3 regions of the Klebsiella terrigena genome follow, and region 3 is predicted to be linked to each of the others. Evidence: predicted binding sites of a transcription regulator. Region 3 holds the regulator's gene; each other region holds the start of a gene.
What was found. Region 3 encodes CRP, which controls carbon source genes, mostly activating them, when cyclic AMP is high. Its sites were predicted from a motif close to ATGTGANNNNNNTCACAT; they were not measured.
Positions count from the first base shown of each region.

Region 1: the regulator CRP is predicted to act here: its motif matches at 6,174-6,191, upstream of cdd (cytidine deaminase).
Region 2: the regulator CRP is predicted to act here: its motif matches at 6,660-6,677, upstream of rhaS (HTH-type transcriptional activator RhaS).

Region 1 covers NZ_CP050508.1:1,684,563-1,692,517, forward strand. The annotation lists gene mglA (galactose/methyl galactoside ABC transporter ATP-binding protein MglA) at 176-1,696, shown strand; gene mglC (galactose/methyl galactoside ABC transporter permease MglC) at 1,712-2,722, shown strand; gene HCK03_RS07990 (GGDEF domain-containing protein) at 2,985-4,352, shown strand; gene sanA (outer membrane permeability protein SanA) at 4,393-5,103, opposite strand; gene cdd (cytidine deaminase) at 5,231-6,115, opposite strand; gene HCK03_RS08005 (CidB/LrgB family autolysis modulator) at 6,244-6,939, opposite strand; gene HCK03_RS08010 (CidA/LrgA family protein) at 6,929-7,333, opposite strand; gene HCK03_RS08015 (LysR substrate-binding domain-containing protein) at 7,459-7,955, opposite strand, start outside.
Region 2 covers NZ_CP050508.1:5,482,651-5,490,605, forward strand. The annotation lists gene cpxR (envelope stress response regulator transcription factor CpxR) at 1-654, shown strand, start outside; gene cpxA (envelope stress sensor histidine kinase CpxA) at 651-2,024, shown strand; gene yiiM (6-hydroxyaminopurine reductase) at 2,064-2,738, opposite strand; gene sodA (superoxide dismutase [Mn]) at 2,810-3,430, opposite strand; gene rhaT (L-rhamnose/proton symporter RhaT) at 3,722-4,756, shown strand; gene rhaR (HTH-type transcriptional activator RhaR) at 4,761-5,609, opposite strand; gene rhaS (HTH-type transcriptional activator RhaS) at 5,683-6,519, opposite strand; gene rhaB (rhamnulokinase) at 6,833-7,955, shown strand, end outside.
Region 3 covers NZ_CP050508.1:398,318-406,272, reverse strand. The annotation lists gene HCK03_RS01830 (hydrolase) at 1-136, shown strand, start outside; gene HCK03_RS01825 (YheU family protein) at 133-351, shown strand; gene HCK03_RS01820 (phosphoribulokinase) at 388-1,257, shown strand; gene HCK03_RS01815 (OsmC family protein) at 1,315-1,719, opposite strand; gene crp (cAMP-activated global transcriptional regulator CRP) at 2,026-2,658, shown strand; gene HCK03_RS01805 (YccS/YhfK family putative transporter) at 2,711-4,789, shown strand; gene argD (bifunctional acetylornithine/succinyldiaminopimelate transaminase) at 4,779-5,999, opposite strand; gene pabA (aminodeoxychorismate synthase component 2) at 6,089-6,652, opposite strand; gene HCK03_RS01790 (putative adenosine monophosphate-protein transferase Fic) at 6,697-7,287, opposite strand; gene HCK03_RS01785 (YhfG family protein) at 7,277-7,444, opposite strand; gene ppiA (peptidylprolyl isomerase A) at 7,554-7,955, opposite strand, start outside.

The DNA.
Region 1 (7,955 bases), 1.3 Mb from region 3:
CGTATCAGCGATAAATAAAATCACTCGGGAAGCGTTGAGATCAACGTCGCCGGTAAAATGGCAGCCTGAAGGATCGCGAGCCGCTACGCCCGATTATTCCTGATACAGAACCAGACCCTTATTTTGGCGCTAATTCGTCAGCTGAGGGTGTGCATGAACGCAGCCAGGTATAACTATGGTCAGTAATAATAGCGAACGGTCGGGCGAATTTTTGTTGGAAATGAGCAACATCAACAAATCATTTCCTGGCGTCAAGGCACTCGATAATGTCAACCTGAAGGTCCGTCCTCACTCTATTCATGCATTAATGGGCGAGAACGGGGCGGGGAAATCGACATTATTAAAATGCCTTTTTGGGATCTATCAAAAGGATTCCGGCAGCATTCTTTTTCAGGGAAAAGAGATCGACTTCCATTCGGCTAAAGAAGCCCTGGAAAACGGCATCTCAATGGTTCACCAGGAATTAAACTTAGTATTACAACGTTCGGTAATGGACAACATGTGGCTGGGGCGTTATCCCACCAAGGGCATGTTTGTCGATCAGGACAAAATGTATCGCGATACCAAAGCGATATTTGATGAACTGGATATTGATATTGACCCGCGCGCGCGCGTGGGGACGCTATCGGTATCGCAAATGCAGATGATTGAAATTGCGAAGGCATTTTCCTATGACGCCAAAATCGTCATTATGGACGAGCCGACGTCGTCACTGACCGAAAAAGAGGTCAACCATCTGTTTAAGATTATCCGTAAGCTGAAAGAACGCGGCTGCGGTATCGTCTATATCTCCCACAAAATGGAAGAGATTTTCCAGCTGTGCGATGAGATAACCATCCTGCGCGACGGTCAGTGGATTGCCACCCAGCCGCTGGAAGGACTGGACATGGATAAGATCATCGCCATGATGGTCGGCCGCTCTCTGAACCAGCGTTTCCCGAACCGTGAAAATACGCCGGGCGAGGTGATTCTTGAGGTGCGCAACCTGACGTCTCTGCGTCAGCCGTCAATCCGCGACGTCTCCTTTGACCTGCACAAGGGCGAAATCCTCGGCGTGGCCGGGCTGGTGGGGGCCAAGCGTACCGATATCGTTGAGACGCTATTTGGCATTCGCGAAAAGGCCAGCGGGACGATCAAGCTCCACGGTAAGAAAATTAATAACCATAGCGCCAACGAAGCCATTAACCACGGCTTTGCGCTGGTGACCGAAGAGCGCCGCTCTACCGGGATTTACGCTTATCTGGATATCGGCTTTAACTCCCTGATCTCCAATATTAAGAAATATAAGAACAGGATCGGATTGCTGGATAACTCACGCATGAAAAGCGATACCCAGTGGGTTATTGACTCCATGCGCGTGAAGACCCCAGGACAGCATACGCAAATTGGTTCGCTGTCCGGCGGTAACCAGCAGAAGGTTATTATCGGCCGCTGGCTGTTAACCCAGCCGGAGATTTTGATGCTTGATGAACCGACGCGCGGGATTGACGTCGGAGCTAAGTTTGAAATCTATCAGCTGATTGCCGAGCTGGCCAAAAGAGAGAAAGGGATCATTATTATTTCCTCCGAGATGCCGGAGCTGCTGGGTATTACTGACCGTATTCTGGTAATGAGCAACGGTCTCGTTGCCGGAATTGTTGAGACAAAAACCACTACGCAAAACGAAATTTTACGTCTTGCGTCGTTGCATCTTTAAGATCAGGGGCTTGCGATGAGCGCATTAAATAAAAAGAGTTTTCTCACCTACCTGAAGGATGGTGGGATTTACGTTGTTCTTTTGGTCCTGCTGGCCATTATTATTTTCCAGGATCCCACCTTCTTAAGTTTACTCAACTTAAGTAACATTCTGACCCAGTCCTCGGTGCGTATTATTATCGCGCTGGGCGTCGCGGGGCTCATCGTGACTCAGGGCACCGACCTGTCAGCCGGACGTCAGGTTGGCCTGGCGGCGGTTATCGCCGCAACGATGCTGCAGGCGGTGGATAACGCCAACAAGGTCTTCCCGGATATGGCAACCATGCCAATTCCGCTGGTGATCCTGCTGGTGTGCGCGATTGGTGCGGTGATTGGCCTGATTAACGGTATTATCATCGCCTACCTGAACGTGACGCCGTTTATCACCACCCTGGGCACCATGATCATCGTTTATGGGATCAACTCCCTGTACTACGATTTTGTTGGCGCCTCGCCGGTTTCCGGATTCGACAGCCACTTCTCGCACTTCGCTCAAGGGTTTATTGCGCTGGGGACGTTCCGCCTGTCGTATATTACCTTCTACGCGCTGATTGCCGTCTTCTTCGTCTGGATCCTGTGGAACAAAACCCGCTTCGGCAAAAACATCTTTGCTATCGGCGGCAACCCGGAAGCGGCGAAGGTTTCAGGGGTTAACGTGGCCCTTAACCTGCTGATGATTTATGCCCTGTCCGGCGTGTTTTACGCCTTCGGCGGGCTGCTGGAGGCCGGGCGAATTGGCTCCGCTACCAACAACCTCGGCTTTATGTACGAGCTGGATGCGATTGCGGCCTGCGTGGTCGGCGGCGTCTCCTTCAGCGGCGGCGTGGGTACCGTGTTCGGCGTGGTTACCGGCGTTATCATCTTTACGGTGATTAACTACGGGCTGACCTATATCGGCGTGAACCCGTACTGGCAGTATATTATCAAGGGCGCCATTATTATCTTCGCCGTTGCGCTGGATTCGCTGAAATACGCGCGTAAAAAATAACGTTCTATGTTTATCAGGCCCGCGCAGTGCGCGGGCTTTTTTTTGTTTGCGCCGCACGGGTTTATTGTTAAACCGCTTCAGGGTTTAAGGATTAAAGTCCAAAAATAGACAAATAAGCCCCCGCGCAGCAATTCTCTTTCCACGATATCTGGAGGAAGATAGTGCGGAATGGGTCTTTCTGGTAAAGATAATAATTTCTGCATAATTAATGGATAGTTTATTCAGGATAATTTAAGCACATGAGTAAGTCATTGAGTGATTGATGAAATATAGTGAACAAATTGTAAAAGAATGGGTTGAGTTTTCGCTGCTGATTTCCGAACCGGTCTCCGCTAAGCTGCGGCATATTGCTGATGATAAGGCGGCCGATCTGGCGGATAAATTTTATGACATTATGCTGGCGGATCCGCACGCGGAAAAATTCCTCTGTTCGGAAATGGTTCATACGCGGTTGCGGCATTCGATGCGTAAATGGATTATTCATGCTCTGACCCTGAAAGGCGAAGGGCTGCTGGAGTTTGCCGGGCAGCAATATCATATCGGTAATATCCATTCGCGGGTTGGCATTCCGGCGAGTCTGGTACTCAAAGGCATGCGCATCATTACTCAGTCGATGCTTAACTATATTCAGTCATTAGCGCTCGACAGTAAATTAAGTATTCTGATGCAGCAGTACGTTTCGGTATCGATACAAATTGCCAGCGAGCTGATGACCTACGCTTATGAAAAATATCAGCTAAATGAAGCGAAGAACGAAGAGTCCTACCGCCTGCACAATCTTATTGCCAACCTTGAGCTGGAAAAAGGCAAGCAGCAGGCCGCGCTGTTTAACTGGGAAAATGCGCTGATCTATGCGCTGGTCTCGCGTACCGCCAATATTCACTCCTATCTGCTAAGCGATTCAGAGTTTGGCCTGTGGTTCCGCCACAAGTGCAGTCAGCACTTCGGCAGGCAGCCGGAAATAGAACAAATTAATCTGCTGATTGAAGCCATTGACGACATGTTAAACAAAGGGGCGGATACCGGCGGAAACGAGCTGGACTCTATTCAGTCCCTGCTGAGCGATATTCGCTCAAAGACCATGATCATTAATAACCTGTTCACCTCGCTGTTTGAAGAGGCCAATCGCCTGGAAAGCGGTAAAGACGTGCTGACCAACCTGCTAAACCGGCGCTTTATGTCAACGGTGCTCAAGCACGAGGTGAAACTGGCGATGGAGAGCGGCAAAAATCTGGCGGTGGCGATGCTGGACGTCGACCACTTCAAGCAGATCAACGATACCTGGGGCCACTCGACCGGGGATGAGGTATTACGCCATATCGCGGCGATCCTGACGGAGAGCACGCGCGCCAGCGACTACGTGTTCCGCTACGGCGGCGAGGAGTTCATGATTGTTTATCTGGAGTTTACCCGCCACCAGACGCTGAGCTTTGTCGACGCTATCCGCCACAAAATTGCCAGCTCGCCTTACGTGACCGCGGAGGGGGAAAAGGTCGCGCTCAGCGCCTCGTTCGGGGTCAGCCACTATCGCGGCCATCCTGATTATCAAAAAATGGTCGATGAGGCCGATAAGGCGCTGTATGACGCCAAAAACGGCGGCCGTAACCGGGTGGTTGAATTTAGCGATTAAACGGCGGATTTAGCGCTGCGCGACCCCGGTCGGTCGCGCGCTATTTACTCTGCAGCTCCAGCAGCTGCTCAGGCGTCACCGCCGGATAGGACTGCACTCCCTGCGGAACTTCCTGCTGTGCCGGAATAGGGATCAGCGGGCCGAGAAAACGCGGCTCGCGTTTGAACACGTAGAGGTCCGCGAGGGCGCCAAAGCGCGCGCCGAACTCGCGCATCCGCACGTTCCACATATCTTTTGGCGACGGGACCGCATAGCACTGCGCCTGAATGCCCATATGCAGGGCGATAAACAGCGCGCGCTCGCAGTGGAAGCGCTGGGTGATGATAATAAAATCGTTGGTGTCGAACACCTTGCGGGTCCGCACGATAGAGTCGAGGGTGCGGAAGCCGGCATAGTCCAGCACGATATCCGCCGGATCGACGCCTGCTTTAATCAGGTCCCGGCGCATTGTCATCGGCTCATTATAGCTCTGCAGCGCGTTATCACCGCTGAGCAGCAGGTAGTTCACCTTGCCGCTGTTGTAAGCGTTGAGCGCACCCTGGATGCGGTAGCGGTAGTATTGATTGATGACCCCGGTGCGGTAGTACTTGGCGGTGCCGAGCACCACCCCAACCTGGCGGTAGGGCAGATCCTGCAGTTCATCGTAGATATAGGGCGCGGTTTTCCAGCTCATCCAGCGGTCAAGACCCAGCACGGTCAACAGCAGCAGGCCGAACAGGACTAACAGGCTGTATAACGCACGCTTTAACATTAACCTGGGCTCAACGGTAGACAATGGAGTGTTCAGGCTACTTTACCCGCCGGGCAAGAGCAAGAAACCATCGTTTGATTGCGGGGATTTTCAACAAAACGGGCCAGAGGCCCGTTTTATGGGGGATTTAACCGAGCAGCACGCGGTCAATACTGTGACAGCCGAGGGCCTTCAACGTGGCGGCGGTGGCATCCCACTGGATCAGCGCCGCATCGGCTTTTTCGGCGAGAATGGCCCGCTGGATATCGGCATAATCATAGCCGTTCAGGCTGAGCAGGTTAAGGGCGCCCTGCAGCGGCGGCAGCGTCGGGTTAAAGGCGGCATTTTCGGCATAGCTGCCGGAGAAGATCGTGCCGTCCTTCAGCTCAAGCGCGACGCCTGACGGCGACTGGCTGTAGGGCATGTGGCAGCGATTTGCCGCCCGGATCGCCGCCTGCGCCAGCGCGTCGCCGCTCAGCGGGAAGCCGTGATCCTGCTCGTCCATCAGCAGCGTTTTGATCTCCAGATCCTTCGGACCAAACGCATCCGGCAGATAGTGCTGCAGCGAATGCGCCTCGCGGCCCGGCAGGTGGATGCGCAGCACCTGGCTACTGTTGAGCTCGTTCATAAACTGGCGGCAGTGGCCGCAGGGCGTGTAGTTAACGGTGATTGCCAGCAGGGATTTTTCGCCGCGCAGCCACGCATGGCTGATGGCGCTCTGCTCCGCATGGACGGTTTGCTGCATGGTCGCACCGAGGAATTCCATGTTGCCGCCGAAATACCAGCGCCCGCTGACGCCGCGCGCGATAGCGCCAACGTTAAAATGCGAGAGGTCGGCGCGCGCGCAGGCTGCGGCCAGCGGCAGCAGGGCAAAGGCCAGCGCGTCTTCGTCGAGGCCGGTTGCGCTTTGCAGCGCGGCGACCTGGTCTGCATCGAGCATGGCCGGGAAATGCGGGTCGGTCAGCATCGGGGCGATTGCCGTCTGCAGGTCTGCCGTCAGTTGAGGGAGAGCAGCTTGAAAACGTGGGTGCATGGCGTTGCCTCATAACAATGTAATGGAAATCTAGTGTACGGGCGGTGATGGCCTGTATATGTGATTAATATCTCATTGTTTGTGCAACTCTATTATGTTGCATTAATAAATGTGACTTAAATCACAAATTATCCCACCACGGCTAAAATCACCGGGAACAAAAACGGCGCAACCAGGGAGGTAATAATCCCGCACAGCACCAGCGCCAGCGAGCTGAAGGCCCCCTCCTGGTAATCCAGCTCCGCACAGCGCGCGGTGCCCAGCGCGTGCGAGGCGGTACCCATCGACAGGCCGCGTGAGGCTTTGGTGCGGATGCGCATCAGGTTGAGCAGCGTATGGCCGAAAACCGCGCCGAGGATGCCGACGAAGATAACGCATACCGCGCTGATTGCCGGAATACCGCCAATGCTGCCGCTGACCGCCATCGCAATCGGCGTGGTGACCGATTTCGGCATGATCGACGCGGCGATTTGCGGCGTCGCGCCCATTAACAGCGCCACGGTGGTCCCGGTGACCATCGCCACCACGCTGCCGATAAAGCAGATGGTAATAATCGATTTCCAGCGGGCGCGAATCTGGTGGAGCTGCTCGTATAAAGGAAAGGCCAGCGCCACCACCGCAGGCTGCAGCAGATCGTTGAGGATCTTACTGCCCTGAAAATAGCGATCGTAAGAGATGCCGGTCAGCAGCAGAAAAGGGATGATGACCACCATCGCCACCAGCAGCGGGTTGAGCAGCGGAAATTTAAAGCGCGCTGCCAGCCTGCGGGCGAGGAAAAACACGATCAGCGTCAGCGGCAGTGACCACCAGATTTCATGCATCATTTTTGCTTCCTTTTTGGCCGACCACTTTGCGTTCGCCGTGCACCAGATGAGAGCTCCAGCTGACAACCAGAAAAACGACCAGCGTGCTGATGGTGCAGGAGACGGCGACCGGGCCGAGCTGAGCGCGGAGCAAATCCCAGTACTGCATTACGCCCACGCCGATGGGCACGAACAGCAGCGCCATATAGCGAATCAGCACGTTACAGCCGGGATTAACCCACTTCGGCGGCATAATCTGCAGCGCCAGCAGGACAAACAAAATCAGCATCCCGATAATGCTGCCTGGGATGGTGATGGGCAGCAGGGAGGCGATAAAAATCCCGGCGTACAGGCAGGCGTAAATCAGCACAAAAGCCCGCAGATACTGCCAGATAATAATCAGTGATTGACTCATGGTAATAACCCTTGATGAACCGCATTCATCATACAATTAAACCCAAAAATGTGCTACCGATCACATCATGAATAATACGCATAGCGGGGATAGAGAAATGGAACCCCGCGCGGGCAGCGCCACGGCTACGATGCCTGCGATAGATAATCCAGAAACCGGCTGAGGGCAAGCGATGGCGTTTCACTTTTTCGCCAGAATACCCCGACGCTACCTTTTTGTTCGATGCGCGGCAAATTAAGAATTGCCAGCTGCTGCTGTTCGGCAAAGCGCTGTGCCAGGCGTAAAGAAAGAATAGAGATCATGTCGCTGCTTTGCAGCAGGTTGCTGGTGACGTTCATCGACGCCGACTCGATGGTATTTTCCGGCAGCATCACGCCGTTATCGACCAGGGCGTTGTCAATGCTCAGGCGGATCGGCGTGCCGGTTGGCCAGACTATCCAGCGCCAGTGGGCGAGGTCGGCCCAGCCGAGGCTCGGCATCTGCGCCAGCGGGTGATCGGGGCGGGCGACGAAGCACACCGGCTCGGTATACAGCACCCGATAGTTAAGCGGCAGCTCCAGCGCCCGTCCGCCCACCCGGCCTACCACCACGTCCACCACCCCGGAGAGCAGGTCGTGAAGCA
Region 2 (7,955 bases), 510 kb from region 3:
CTGTTAAAAGAGCTGCTCGATATGGAAGGCTTTAACGTGCTCGTAGCCCATGATGGGGAACAGGCGCTGGCTCTCCTGGACGACAGCATCGATTTACTTTTACTTGATGTGATGATGCCGAAGAAAAACGGTATCGATACGCTTAAAGAGTTGCGTCAGACACACCAGACTCCCGTTATCATGCTAACTGCCCGCGGTAGCGAGCTGGATCGCGTTCTCGGCCTTGAACTGGGCGCGGATGATTATCTGCCTAAGCCGTTTAACGATCGTGAGCTGGTGGCGCGCATACGCGCGATTCTGCGCCGCTCCCACTGGAGTGAGCAGCAGCAAACCACCGAAGCCGGCTCACCGACGCTGGAGGTTGACGCATTGAGCCTCAACCCGGGCCGTCAGGAAGCCAACTTTGATGGTCAAACGCTGGAGCTTACCGGAACGGAGTTCACCCTGCTGTACCTGCTGGCGCAGCATCTTGGCCAGGTGGTCTCTCGTGAACATCTGAGTCAGGAAGTATTGGGAAAACGCCTGACGCCGTTCGACCGCGCCATCGATATGCATATTTCTAACCTGCGGCGTAAGCTGCCGGAGCGTAAAGACGGCCACCCGTGGTTTAAAACCCTGCGCGGGCGCGGCTATCTGATGGTTTCAGCTTCATGATTGGAAGTTTAACCGCACGCATCTTCGCTATTTTCTGGCTCACGCTGGCGCTGGTGTTGATGCTGGTTCTGATGCTGCCCAAGCTGGATTCGCGCCAGATGACCGAACTTCTGGAAAGCGAGCAACGCCAGGGCATCATGATTGAGCAGCACGTTGAGGCCGAGCTGGCGACCGATCCACCCAACGATCTGATGTGGTGGCGTCGTCTGTTTCGGGCGATAGATAAATGGGCTCCGCCGGGACAGCGCCTGCTGCTGGTCACCAGCGAAGGGCGCGTTATCGGCGCAGAACGCAACGAAATGCAGATTATTCGCAACTTTATCGGCCAGGCCGATAATGCCGATCATCCGCAGAAAAAACGCTACGGTCGTCTGGAAATGGTCGGCCCGTTTTCCGTCAGGGATGGTGAGGATAATTATCAGCTCTATCTGATCCGCCCCGCCAGCACGTCACAATCCGATTTCATCAACCTGCTGTTTGACCGTCCGCTGCTGCTGCTTATCGTCACCATGCTGGTCAGCGCTCCGCTGCTGCTATGGCTGGCGTGGAGTCTGGCAAAACCGGCGCGTAAGCTGAAAAATGCCGCCGACGAGGTCGCCCAGGGGAACCTGCGCCAGCATCCGGAACTGGAAGCCGGCCCGCAGGAGTTTTTGGCCGCCGGGACCAGCTTTAACCAGATGGTCACCGCCCTGGAGCGGATGATGACCAGCCAGCAGCGTCTGCTCTCCGATATCTCCCACGAGCTGCGCACGCCGCTTACGCGACTGCAGCTGGGCACCGCCCTGCTGCGCCGCCGCAGCGGCGAGAGCAAAGAGCTGGAGCGTATTGAGATGGAGGCGCATCGGCTGGACAGCATGATCAACGATCTGCTGGTGATGTCGCGCAATCAGGCCAACAACGCGCTGGTCAGCGAGACGGTAAAAGCCAACCAGCTGTGGGGCGAGGTGCTCGATAACGCCGCCTTCGAGGCCGAGCAGGTAGGAAAATCGTTCACCGTGGAGTATCCGCCGGGGCCGTGGCCGCTGTACGGCAACCCCAACGCGCTGGAAAGCGCGCTGGAGAATATCGTACGCAACGCGCTGCGCTACTCGCATACCCGAATTTCGGTGAGCTTCTCGGTGGATAAAGACGGCATCACGGTTAACGTCGATGATGACGGTCCGGGCGTCAGCCCTGAGGATCGCGAGCAGATTTTCCGCCCGTTCTACCGCACCGACGAAGCGCGCGATCGCGAGTCAGGCGGTACCGGTCTGGGACTGGCGATTGTCGAAGCCGCTATTCAGCAGCATCGCGGTTGGGTGAAAGCCGACGACAGCCCGCTGGGCGGCCTGCGGCTGACCATCTGGCTGCCGCTGTATAAGCGCACCTGACGCGGCGTTCCCCGGTCTGCGCACGCAGCCGGGGAAGCCTTATTTCCCCGACAATCGGCGGGAATTATCTTCGATTTTGCCGCTTAAACGCCGCTTCTGCATGGTACGGCTCCAGCTTACCGACAGCCCTGCGGCACTGAGCAGGCGATGATACTGCTCGTCATCAAACGGCATATGCCAGGCAATCGCGCCGGCCTCATGTACGCTGATATCACTCACCCTGGAGGCCAGCTCCAGCGGCGCGTCGCAGGAGACCACGCCCCCCGCCACCACCCGGTACAGCCAGCCGGTTTTACCGCTATTCTGCATGCGCTGGGCCATATCGCTGATGGCAAAATGGAAGTTGAGCTTAAAGCACGGCGAGCGCGGCTGCGTTACCTGAATCAGCGCCTCGCCCCAGCGAAAGATATCCCCGATATAGACGTTTTTCTCGGTCATTCCTTCAGCAGAAAGGTTTTCGCCAAAGGCCGGCGCGCAGAAAAGGTCGGCCTGCTGGGGGAATTCGCGGATCCAGTCGGCGTAGTGCTCGCGCGGGTACTGGCAGAGCGCGCGATCCGGGCCGCCGTGAATTTTCTTTTCCGCCTGCTCATCGCCTTCCAGCCCCAGATCGCCGAGGGTTAACTCACCGTCGACCTGGATTTTCCCGATGGCGCTCGGACGGCTTCCTTCGTAATCCCTTATCTTGCCCACAAAGACGTTCACCGGATAGTGCATCTGCTGCCCCCTGCTACAGGTATAAAAAAAGCGAGTCATCAGACTCGCTTCTCGTTCAGCACAATGCAACCTTATTTTTTGGCGGCAAAACGCGCTGCTGCTTCGTCCCAGTTAACCACGTTCCAGAACTCTTTGATGTAGTCCGGGCGGCGGTTCTGGAATTTCAGGTAGTAAGCATGTTCCCACACGTCCAGGCCCAGGATCGGGAAACCGGAAGCGCCGGAGATAGCTTCACCCATCAGCGGGGAGTCCTGGTTCGCGGTAGAAACCACGGCCAGCTTGTCGCCTTTCAGTACCAGCCACGCCCAGCCGGAGCCGAAACGGGTGGCTGCAGCTTTTTCAAACTCAGCTTTGAAGTTATCAACGGAGCCGAAATCGCGCTCGATAGCCGCTTTCAGGTCGCCCTGCAGGGTGGTACCGGTTTTCAGGCCTTTCCAGAACAGGCTATGGTTAGCGTGGCCGCCCGCGTTGTTACGCAGAGGACCTTTTTTGTCAGCCGGCAGCTGATCCAGTTTAGTAATCAGCTCTTCAACAGACAGATCGGCGAATTCCGGCAGGCTTTCCAGCGCAGCGTTCGCGTTGTTAACGTAAGCCTGGTGGTGCTTAGTATGGTGGATTTCCATAGTCTGCTTGTCGAAGTGCGGTTCCAGGGCGTCATAAGCGTACGGCAGGGCTGGCAGTGTAAAACTCATAATCATCTCCATTATTGTCGAGCGGCTGAAAGTGTTAAGGCCGCGTAAGCAGTTGGTTCATTATAGTTAATTAAATGATATTGAAAACGCTTATCAATGCCGTATTTTTAATAAGGTTATAACAGAGTGTGATACCCGCGATTTTGTGAGCTGGAACAAGTAATTAAGCCGTTGGTTGCCAGGGTTTACCCACACGTGGCAACAGCCTGAAGGCGATAAAACTGACCGATTTTTACACTCATCGGGTCGGAAGAAGATTTATCCGATAAAAAATAGATGAGGATAAAATCAATGAATCACGCGATTACGATGGGTATTTTTTGGCATTTGATAGGTGCGGCCAGTGCAGCCTGTTTCTATGCTCCGTTCAAACAAGTTAAGCAGTGGTCATGGGAAACCATGTGGTCTATCGGCGGGATTGTCTCGTGGCTGATCCTGCCCTGGACTATCAGCGCCCTGCTGTTGCCTGATTTTTGGGCCTATTACAACTCCTTTAGCGCCTCGACTCTGCTGCCGGTCTTCCTGTTCGGCGCGATGTGGGGTATCGGCAATATCAACTACGGCCTGACCATGCGCTATCTCGGCATGTCGATGGGGATCGGTATCGCCATCGGCATTACCCTGATCGTCGGTACGCTCATGACCCCGATTCTCAACGGTCAGTTCGAGGTTTTAATCAATACCAAAGGCGGTCAGATGACACTGCTCGGCGTGCTGGTCGCGGTGATTGGCGTCGCCATTGTCACCCGAGCGGGGCAGCTGAAAGAGCGCAAAATGGGCATTAAGGCCGCAGACTTCAACCTTAAAAAAGGTCTGGTCCTGGCGGTCATGTGCGGCATTTTCTCGGCGGGGATGTCGTTTGCAATGAACGCCGCCAAACCGATGCACGAAGCCGCCGCGGCGCTGGGGGTTGACCCGCTGTACACCGCTCTGCCTAGCTACGTGGTCATCATGGGCGGCGGCGCGCTGGTGAACCTCGGATTCTGCTTTATTCGGCTGGCAAAAGTGAAAAACCTGTCGATAAAAGCGGACTTCTCGCGGGCAAAACCGCTCATCATCGCCAATATCCTGCTTTCCGCGCTCGGCGGCCTGATGTGGTACCTGCAGTTCTTCTTCTACGCATGGGGCCACGCCAGCATTCCGGCACAGTACGACTACATGAGCTGGATGCTGCATATGAGCTTCTACGTTCTGTGCGGTGGGCTGGTGGGGCTGGTGCTGAAGGAGTGGAACAACGCCGGACGGCGTCCGGTCGGCGTACTCAGCCTTGGCTGCGTGGTGATCATTATTGCCGCCAATATTGTCGGCCTGGGAATGGCAAACTAAACGCCTAAGCGGCGACGCGACTGCGTTGCCGCCACTGCCCCGGCGTCATGCCAATCTCACGGTTAAAGACCACCGAAAAGTAGTTACTGTCTTCGAATCCGCACAGCATAGCGATTTCGCCAATCAGCCGCTCCGTATGCTGCAGCAGGTACTGCGCGTGGCAAATTCTCAGCTGACGTAAATAGTGGTTGATCGTCATACCCGTCTGCTGGCGAAACTGCTGGCGCAGGGCGCGCTCGCTGCACGCTTCCCGCGCGCAAAAGCGATCGAGGAAAAAGGGTCGGTTCAGGCTGCCGGCCAGTTCGGTCAGCAGTTTATCGAGGAGGGCTTCGCTCTGGGTCGCCGCCAGGTTGTCGGTCGCGTAGCGATGTCGGTGCAGAATGAGCGCCAACTGGGCGAACAGCAGCTCGGCCATCTGATTGGCCTGGGGGTCGCTGCGGGTGCTCTCCTGTTCAAGCTGGGTAATCACCTGCCGCACCTGGGTCATACCGGAGCTGCCGATTCGCCAGTGCGGAACCCACGGCGTACCAAACAGTCCGGGAATATGGGCCGCCCAGTCAAAGTTGAGCCGCAGCCGGTCCGGGCAGTAGATGACGTTTTGCAGGACTAAATCGTTCACCGACGCATAGGAGTGCTTGTCCTGCGCGCGGATATAGAACAGATCGCCGCGGGTAATGCGCCACGGGCGATCGTTAAGCACATGCAGGCCGTTTCCCCGCCACACCAGCACCAGTTCGCAGAACTCATGGGTATGCTCGGCGAAGACGTTTTGCGGGTAGCGATCCGCTACCGCCACCGCCTGAGAAGGCGAGGCAAAAAACTCATCTTTGCGAAGAATCAACTGACCGGCCACCGCGACAACTCCAGGCACAAATAACGTTCGATTATTCGCGATTTTGCTCGCTAAAACGTTGACTGCTCTCGCGTTACTGAAGAATGGCGTCGCGTCCCTGGCGGATATCACGCGGTGACCAGGAAAACTCGCGGCGAAAAAGCGTCGAAAAGTGGTTACTGTCGCCGAATCCGCAGTGATAGGCGATATCCGTTACGCTGTCATCGCTGTGCCGCAGCAGATGGCGCGCCTTCATCAACCGCACCCGGTTCAGGTAGCGCTGCGGCGTCAGGCCGGTCTGCTGCTTGAGCTGACGATGCAGCGTGCGCAGCGACAGCGAAAACTGGGCCGCTACCTCTTCCCAGCAGACATCCTCTGCAAAGTGATCTTCCAGCCACGCCATCAGGTGATTGAGCCGCGCCTCGCTATCGGCGGCCCCTTCCGCGAGGCTGCTTTTGCGCAGCAGCACCAGCAGCTGCATAAACAAAATTTCCCGGCTGGCAATGGTATGCACATCCGACTCGCCGCCGAGGCTTTCCATCTGGCTGACGATCTGCCGCACCTGCTGCAAAGCCCCCTGATTAACCCGCCAGTGCGAGAGATAGTTGCCTTCCTGCTCCTGCGGCAGCAGCTGGCTGACGCCGCTCAGAAAGCGAAAGGCATCCGGTGCGCGGTAGAGCACGTTGGTCAGGCACAGGTTATCGGTATGTTCATAAAGATGGCGATCGTGATCGCGAATAAAACAGACCGAGCCGCCGCTGATGGTATAGGGCTGGCCGTTGAAAACGTGGATCCCCGTCCCGTGCTCGACGATAACAATTTCATGGAAATCGTGGTGATGCTCCGGAAACGCCGACTGAGGGAGGCGTGGCTCAATGGCAACAGCAGAAGTACCGGACTTAAAGAAATCCACACTGTGCAATACGGTCATAGCAGCTCCCTCGAAATGAGAAATGTTATCAATCACTGTCGCAAATAGTAATTAAGGACCGGCAATCCGGCCTTCAATTTTCGACCGCAAACGGCGTAAAGCCTGCCGCTTTTTCAAGAAACAGCCGGAAAGATCGGGAACTGCGGAGAGCGTCACATCCCCCACGTCGATAGCGACAGAATGAAATTGTGAGCTCTCTCACGGTCACCTTTGCTTTCTTGCCAGCGGAGAAATTTCTCTGTCCGTGGCAAGAAGGTGCGCGACCGGCGACTTTTTTAGACTGCTGGCAATGATTTTCAGAAGGATCTCTGCCATGAGTTTTCGACATTGTGTCGCCGTTGATTTAGGCGCTTCCAGCGGGCGGGTGATGCTCGCCAGCTATGAAAGCGGACAGCGTGCGCTAACGCTGCGTGAAATCCACCGTTTTACCAACAGCCTGCACAAGGTGGATGGCTACGACTGCTGGGATATCGATAGCCTGGAAGGCGAAATTCGCCGCGGGCTGGCGCTGGTGTGCGCGCAGGGCATCCTTATCGACAGCATCGGCATTGATACCTGGGGCGTGGATTATGTCCTGCTCGACGGCCAGGGCCAGCGCGTCGGCCTCGCGGTTTCCTATCGCGACGACCGCACCCACGGCCTGATGCAGCATGCCGAAACGCAGATAGGCCGAGCGGATATCTATCGCCGCAGCGGCATTCAGTTTCTGCCGTTCAACACCCTTTACCAGCTGCGCGCCCTGGTTGAGCAGCAGCCGGAGCTGGTGAGCCAGGCCGCGCACGCGCTGCTGATCCCGGACTACTTCAGCTTCCGTCTGACCGGCCAGATGAACTGGGAATACACCAACGCCACCACCACTCAGCTGGTCAATATCAACAGCGATAGCTGGGATGAGGATCTGCTGAACTGGAGCGGCGCGCCGCGCGAGTGGTTCGGTACCCCGACCCATCCCGGCAACGTGATCGGCCACTGGATTTGCCCGCAGGGCAACGCGATCCCGGTCGTCGCCGTCGCCAGTCACGATACTGCCAGCGCGGTGATCGCTTCTCCGCTGACCGGTAAAAATGCGGCCTATCTCTCCTCCGGCACCTGGTCGTTAATGGGCTTTGAAAGCAAAACCCCCTGCACCGGCGACGATGCGCTGCGGGCCAATATCACCAACGAAGGCGGCGCCGAAGGCCGCTATCGGGTGCTGAAAAATATTATGGGCCTGTGGCTGCTGCAGCGGGTGCTGAAAGAGCAGAACGTCAGCGACCTGCCGGCGCTGATTGCCCAGACCGCCGACCTACCGGCCTGCCGCTCGGTGATTGACTGCAACGATGAGCGTTTTATCAACCCGGCCAATATGAGCGCTGAAATTCAGGCCGCCTGCCGCGAATCCGGACAGCCGGTGCCCGACGGCGACGCCGAGCTGGCGCGCTGTATTTTTGACAGCC
Region 3 (7,955 bases):
GGCCAACGTCGAGTACCAGCTGACCGAACAGGGCGGGCACGTCGGGTTTGTCGGCGGCACGCTGCGCAGGCCTGAGATGTGGCTGGAAAGACGGATCCCGGACTGGCTAACGCGCTGGCTGGAAGGAAAAAAATGATTATTCCCTGGCAGGATCTGGATCCCGAAACGCTGGATAACCTGATTGAAACCTTTGTGTTGCGCGAAGGCACCGATTATGGTGAACATGAACGCTCGCTGGCCGATAAGGTCGCCGATGTAAAACAGCAGCTGAAAAGCGGAGAAGCCGTACTGGTGTGGTCAGAGCTGCACGAGACGGTCAACATCATGCCCCGCAAGCAGTTCCACGGCTAAGGCGGCGCCACACCATCGTTTAATCTGGGAGTTGATATGTCTGCCAAACATCCGGTGATTGCCGTCACGGGCTCCAGCGGCGCGGGAACCACCACCACCAGCCTCGCCTTTCGCAAAATCTTCGCCCAGCTGAACCTGCGTGCCGCCGAAGTCGAGGGCGATAGCTTCCATCGCTACACCCGCCCGGAAATGGACATGGCGATCCGCAAAGCGCGGGATCAGGGGAAGCACATCAGCTATTTTGGCCCGGAAGCAAACGACTTCGGCCTGCTGGAAAACACCTTCCTCGAGTACGGACGCAGCGGAACCGGCCAGTCGAGAAAATATCTGCATACCTATGACGAGGCCGTGCCGTGGAATCAGGTACCGGGCACCTTCACGCCCTGGCAGCCGCTGCCGGAGCCGACCGACGTCCTGTTTTACGAAGGGCTACACGGCGGCGTTGTCACCCCGCAGCACAACGTGGCGCACAATGTCGACCTGCTGGTGGGCGTCGTGCCCATCGTCAACCTGGAGTGGATCCAGAAGCTCATCCGCGATACCAGCGAGCGCGGGCACTCTCGCGAAGCGGTGATGGATTCGGTCGTCCGCTCAATGGAAGATTATATTAACTTCATCACCCCGCAGTTCTCGCGTACCCATATCAACTTCCAGCGGGTTCCCACCGTTGATACGTCGAACCCCTTCGCCGCTAAAGGTATTCCCTCGCTGGATGAAAGCTTTGTGGTGATCCACTTCCGCAACCTGCAGGATATCGACTTCCCGTGGCTGCTGGCGATGCTGCAAGGGTCGTTTATCTCGCATATCAATACGCTGGTGGTACCGGGCGGCAAAATGGGGCTGGCGATGGAGCTGATCATGGCGCCGCTGGTTGAACGGCTGATGGCAGGGAAAAAGATCGGTTAAGCCGGTAAACACCCCGGCTGCACGACGCAAACCGGGGCCACGGGCTGGCCTTCCGGCTTAGCCCTCGATAACTTCGTACGAATGCGTGATATTTACCGCTTTTTGCAGCATCAGCGCCACCGAGCAGTATTTCTCCGCCGACAGGTCTACCGCTCGCGAAACGACCGCATCCTTCAGCTCGCGGCCGGTCACGATAAAGTGCAGGTTGATGTGGGTAAACAGGCGCGGCGCCTCTTCCCGACGCTCTGAGGTCAGCTTCACCTCACAGTTGGTCACATCGTGACGTCCTTTCTGCAAAATTGAGACCACGTCGATGGCGCTACAGCCGCCGGCGGCCATCAGCACCATTTCCATCGGACTCGGCGCTTTATCCCCGGAGTTACCGTCCATCAAAATCTGGTGGCCGGAAGCCGACTCACCGATGAAGGTTAACCCTTCCACCCATTTCACACGAGCTTGCATAAAATTTAACTCCAAGGTTGCAATTTTCCTGACAGATTACACGTACATAACAAATCTCGCAACGGAAGGCGACCTGCATCATGCTGAAGCGAGACACCAGGAGACACGCGGCAAAAGCTATGCTAAAACAGTCAGGATGCTACAGTATTACATTGATGTACTGCATGTATGCAGAGGAATTCACATTACAGGCTGAAGAAAAATCACCAGCCAGCTTCCCAGGCATAGGGAAACAATACGATTGCATGCCCGGATGCCGTGTAGTGTCGGCACCCGGAGATAGCTTATAACAGAGGATAACCGCGCATGGTGCTTGGCAAACCGCAAACAGACCCTACCCTCGAATGGTTCTTGTCTCATTGCCACATTCATAAGTACCCATCTAAAAGCACGCTGATCCACCAGGGTGAAAAAGCAGAAACGTTGTACTACATCGTCAAAGGCTCTGTGGCTGTGCTCATCAAGGATGAAGAAGGTAAAGAGATGATTCTCTCTTACCTCAACCAGGGCGATTTCATCGGTGAATTAGGCTTGTTTGAAGAAGGCCAGGAGCGTAGCGCCTGGGTACGTGCGAAAACCGCATGTGAAGTGGCCGAAATCTCCTATAAAAAATTCCGTCAGCTAATCCAGGTTAACCCGGATATTCTGATGCGTCTCTCGTCGCAGATGGCCCGCCGTCTGCAGGTTACCTCTGAGAAAGTCGGTAACCTTGCCTTCCTCGACGTCACCGGCCGTATCGCCCAGACGTTGCTGAACCTGGCAAAACAACCTGACGCCATGACCCACCCGGACGGTATGCAAATCAAAATTACCCGTCAGGAAATCGGTCAGATCGTCGGCTGTTCACGTGAAACCGTTGGCCGTATTCTGAAGATGCTGGAAGATCAAAATCTGATCTCCGCACACGGTAAAACTATCGTCGTCTACGGCACGCGTTAAGCTGATAAAACGGCGTGTTGCTCCTGCAACACGCCGTTTTTGTTTTCCCTCTATGTGGCGCAGGCTGATTTACCACCCGGAAGTCAACTACGCACTGCGGCAAACGCTGGTGCTGTGTTTGCCGGTCGCAATAGGCCTCCTTCTCGGCCATCTGCAGCAGGGTCTGCTGTTCTCGCTGGTTCCCGCATGCTGCAACGTCGCCGGTCTTGATACACCGCATAAGCGCTTCTTTAAACGCCTGATTATTGGCGGCTCGCTCTTTGCCGGCTGCAGCCTGATCGTTCAGCTCCTTCTCCAGCACGATATCCCGCTCCCTTTAATTCTCAGCGGCCTGACCCTGCTCCTTGGCGTCACGGCAGAAATCAGCTCGCTGCACGCGAGGCTGCTGCCCGCCTCGCTGATTGCCGCCATCTTTACTCTGAGCCTCGCCGGCAATATGCCGATCTGGGAACCGCTGCTGATCTACGCGCTTGGCACGCTGTGGTACGGGCTATTCAACTGGTTCTGGTTTTGGCTGTGGCGCGAGCAGCCGCTGCGCGAATCGCTAAGCCTGCTCTACCGGGAGCTGGCCAACTATTGTGAAGCCAAATACAGCCTGCTGACCCAGCATATCGACCCGGCAACCTCGCTGCCTCCGCTGCTGACCCGTCAGCAAAAGGTCGTCGACCTGATCACCCAGTGCTACCAGCAGATGCATATGCTGGCGGCCAATCAGCGTAGCGACCATAAGCGCCTGCTGCGGGCGTTTCAGGTTGCCCTCGATCTGCAGGAACATATTTCCGTCAGCCTGCATCAGCCGGAAGAGGTGCAGAAGCTGGTCGAACGCAGCCACGCGGAAGCGGTAATCCGCTGGAATGCGCAAACCGTCGCCGCGCGGCTAAGGGTGCTGGCGGATGACATCCTCTACCACCGCTATCCGCAGCGCTTTAACATGGATAAGCAGATCGGCGCCCTGGAGAAGATTGCCTCTCAGCACCCCGACAACCCGGTCGGGCAATTCTGCGCATGGCACTTCAGCCGCCTTGCCCGGGTGCTGCGCACCCAGCGTCCGCTGTACCCACGTAACCTGATGGCCGATAAGGAACGGCGCCTGCCGCTACTGCCTGCGCTGAAAAACTATCTCTCTTACAAATCGCCGGCTTTACGCAACGCCGCCCGGATCTGCGTGATGCTCACCGCCGCGAGCCTGATGGGCAGTGCGCTAAACCTGCCCAAACCCTACTGGATCCTGATGACGGTGCTTTTCGTCACCCAGAACGGCTACGGCGCAACGCGGGTCCGCATCGTCCACCGGGCGGCAGGGACCCTCGCCGGCCTGGTGATTGCCGGACTGACGCTGCACTTTCACGTCCCTGAGGGCTATACGCTGACCGCGATGCTAATTATCACGCTGTTGAGCTATCTGATTATTCGCAAGAGCTACGGCTGGGCGATGGTGGGCTTTACCGTCACGGCGGTTTATACCCTGCAGCTGCTGACGCTTAACGGCGAGCAGTTTATTGTCGCCAGGCTTATCGATACGCTTATCGGGTGTCTGATTGCCTTCGGCGGGATGGTATGGCTGTGGCCACAGTGGCAAAGCGGCCTGCTGCGTAAAAACGCCCACGACGCGCTGGAGGCGGACCAGGAGGCCATCCGCCTTATTCTCAGCGACGATCACCAGGCGCCGGCGCTGGCCTATCGGCGGATGCGCGTCAACCAGGCACACAACTCGCTGTATAACTCGCTGAATCAGGCGATGCAGGAGCCCGGCTTTAACTCGCAATATCTTGACGATATGAAGCTATGGGTCACCCATAGCCAGTTTATTGTCGAGCATATCAACGCCATGACCACGCTGGCCCGCGAGCACAATATGCTGACGCCGGATCTGGCCCGGCGCTATCTTGAATCCTGTGAGATTGCGCTACAGCGCTGTCAGCAGCGGCTGGATACCGACGGGCCGGGTAGCGCCGGCGAGGTGAATATTATGGAGTCGCAGGATGCGGACGTGCCCCGCGGCCCGCTGAGCACCATGGAGCAGCACCTGCAGCGGATCCTCGATCATCTGAACACCATGCACACCATCTCATCGGTGGCATGGCGTCAGCGCCCGCATCACGGCATCTGGCTACGCGCAACTAAGCGCTAAGTACGCGCTGTACCGCCTGTGCAAAGCGCGCCATTCCTTCGTCAATATCGCTATCGTCAATGACCAGCGAAGGCACAAAGCGCATCACGTCAGGCCCGGCATTGAGCACCATAACCCCCGCTTCCGCCGCGGCATACAGGAAATCACGCGCCCGGCCGTGATGCTGCGGCTTCAGCTCCGCACCGATCAACAGCCCCATACCGCGAATATCGCTAAACAGATCGAAGCGGGCGTCAATCTGCTGCAGATGCTGTACAAAGCGTTCGCGCTTCGCGTTGACGCCGTCCAGTACCTCAGGCGTATTAATCAAATCAAACGCCGCACCGGCGACGGCGCAGGCGAGCGGATTACCCCCGTAGGTTGAACCGTGGGAGCCGGCATGGAACGCGCTGGCAATATCGTGGGTGGTCAGCATGGCGCTAATCGGGAAACCGCCGCCGAGCGCTTTCGCGCTGGTCAGGATATCCGGCGTCACGCCGTAATGCATATAGGCGAACAGCGAACCGGTACGCCCCATTCCGCACTGCACTTCATCAAACACCAGCAACGCCTGATGCCGATCGCAAAGCTCACGCAGCCCTTTGAGGAACTCCGGGGTCGCAGCCATCACGCCGCCTTCGCCCTGAATCGGCTCAACCACCACCGCGCAGGTGTGATCGTCCATGACCGCCTTCACCGCGTGCAGGTCGTTGAACGGTACGTGAATGATATCCGCCGGCTTCGGCCCGAAGCCGTCAGAATATTTCGGCTGCCCGCCAACGGAGACCGTAAACAGCGAACGACCGTGGAAAGCGTTATGGAAGGCGATGATTTTGGTTTTATAGGGGCTATGGCGGGTGATCGTGTAGTTGCGCGCCAGCTTGAATGCCGTTTCGTTGGCTTCAGTGCCGGAGTTCATAAACACCACGCGGTCGGCGAAGGTGGCATCGACCAGCTTTCTGCCCAGGCGCAGCGCCGGTTCGTTGGTGAAAACGTTGCTGGTATGCCACAGCGTTTCCCCCTGCTCATGCAGCGCCGCAACCAGCGCCGGATGGCAATGACCGAGCGCCGTGACGGCAATACCGCCCGCAAAATCAACGTACTCTTTGCCCTGCTGATCCCATACGCGGCTACCTTTACCTTTTACCGGAATAAATTCTGCCGGTGCATAAATCGGCAAAATAACCTCATCGAACGTGGCGCGGGTAATTGCCGGTTGCTCAGTTGCCATGTGATGCCATCCTTCTTCGTTATGCAAAAATGATTATGATATTATAATCACAAAATATGCATAAAAAATCAGTCAATGGCAACTACAAATCAACGCTTGAGGAAGTTTGCCAGCAGCTGATGCCCCTGCTCGCTGAGAATGCTTTCCGGGTGAAATTGCACCCCCTCAAGATCCCACTCTCGATGGCGAATGGCCATAATCTCTCCGCTCTCGCTGCGGGCCGTCACGTCGAAGCACTCAGGCAGGGTATCCGGGTCAATGACCAGAGAGTGGTAGCGGGTCACGGTGAGGGGATTGTTTAATCCCTGAAACACGCCGCGTCCGTCGTGGCTGATAGGGGAGGTTTTTCCGTGCATGACTTTGGCGGCACGGACGATGGTCGCCCCGAAGACCTGGGCGATAGCCTGATGCCCCAGGCAGACGCCCAGCAGCGGCACCTTCCCGGCATAATGCCCGATGACGGCCAGGGAGATCCCCGACTCGTCCGGCGTGCAGGGCCCGGGTGAGATAACGATTTTCTCCGGCGCCAGCGTCGCGATCTCCTCCAGCGTCAGCTCATCGTTACGCTTAACCAGCACCTCAGCTCCCAGCTCGCAAAAATACTGGTACAAATTCCAGGTGAAAGAATCATAGTTGTCGATAAGCAGGATCATAGCGGCTCCGGAAAAAACAAAACCGGGCTATTCTACTCAGATTCTCACGCTTCGCTTACCACTTTGGCAAAGATCGCTTCCAGCGGCTGCGGATCGCCCATGGCCCCCAGCTGATTAGCCCGGCTCCACGCCTCAGGATCGATATCGCGCCAGTCGAGAATAAAGCCGGCATGAATGGCCAGCTGCTCAAAGAAAATACGCTGCGCCAGCCCGCTGCCGAGGCGAAAAGGGTGTAGCACATTGATTTCACCGTAGTACCAGCTCAGGCGCGTAATAAAAGCGCTGCGGTCGAGGCCGCTAAGATAGTTCTCCTCTTCCAGAGCCCGCATCAGCGCGTTACCTTCCTTTTCAATCCATGCGAAATGACAAAAAGGCGTATCTCCCTGATAGATATCAATCTCCCTGAACCGTCCGGCCCAGGCAAAAATATCCTGGTAGAGCTGATGGTGAATCGCGCAGAGATAGGGCAGCCCGCGCCCGCGCGGCCCCAGGGGAATCGTCGCCGCACGTAGGGAGGTTATCTCCAGCATGACCTGCTCGAGCCGCCGGGCCTGGCGAATACCGGGAAGATTGCGCAATACGTCGAGTACGGGGTAGAGATAGGGATCGCGGCCATCGCCAAATTTACTGCTCATGACGCCCCCTTAGCTCAGCAAGGCGTGCCAGCGCTTCTTCGGCGCTTAGCGTCACCAAAGGCACAGCGGCGCCTTCCAGCCGACGGCTGGCCTGAAAATTCACGCTACGAGTCTGTTCCCAGAGCCGGGATTTTTGCTTATCGGTGAGTGAACGCATGCTCGCCTCTCTTGTCGTCCCCTGTGCCACAAGTATAAGCAGCAATTTCGGGTCACGCAGAAAGGCCGAAACAACGGCGCGAGCGTGGGCCGCCCGCGCGCGGAAGAGCTTAAGGCAGAACCTTCGCGGAGAGGATCACAACGGGTTTGGACGGTACATTCTGGTACGGCCCAACGTTATGCGTCTGGACCTGGGAAATCTTGTCGGCGACGTCCATTCCTTTGACCACTTTACCGAATACCGCGTAGCCAAAATCGCGCTGTCCGTGATCGAGGAAGGCGTTGTCGGCGATGTTGATGAAGAACTGGCTGGTCGCGCTGTCCTGATCGGCGGTGCGCGCCATCGCGATGGTGCCGCGGGTGTTACGCAGGCCGTTATCCGCTTCGTTCTTGATTGGCGGGTTCGGCTGCTTTTGCTGCATCTGTTCGCTGAAGCCGCCGCCCTGCACCATAAAGCCGGGGATCACGCGGTGAAAAGTGGTGTTGTTATAGAAGCCGCTGTTCACGTACTT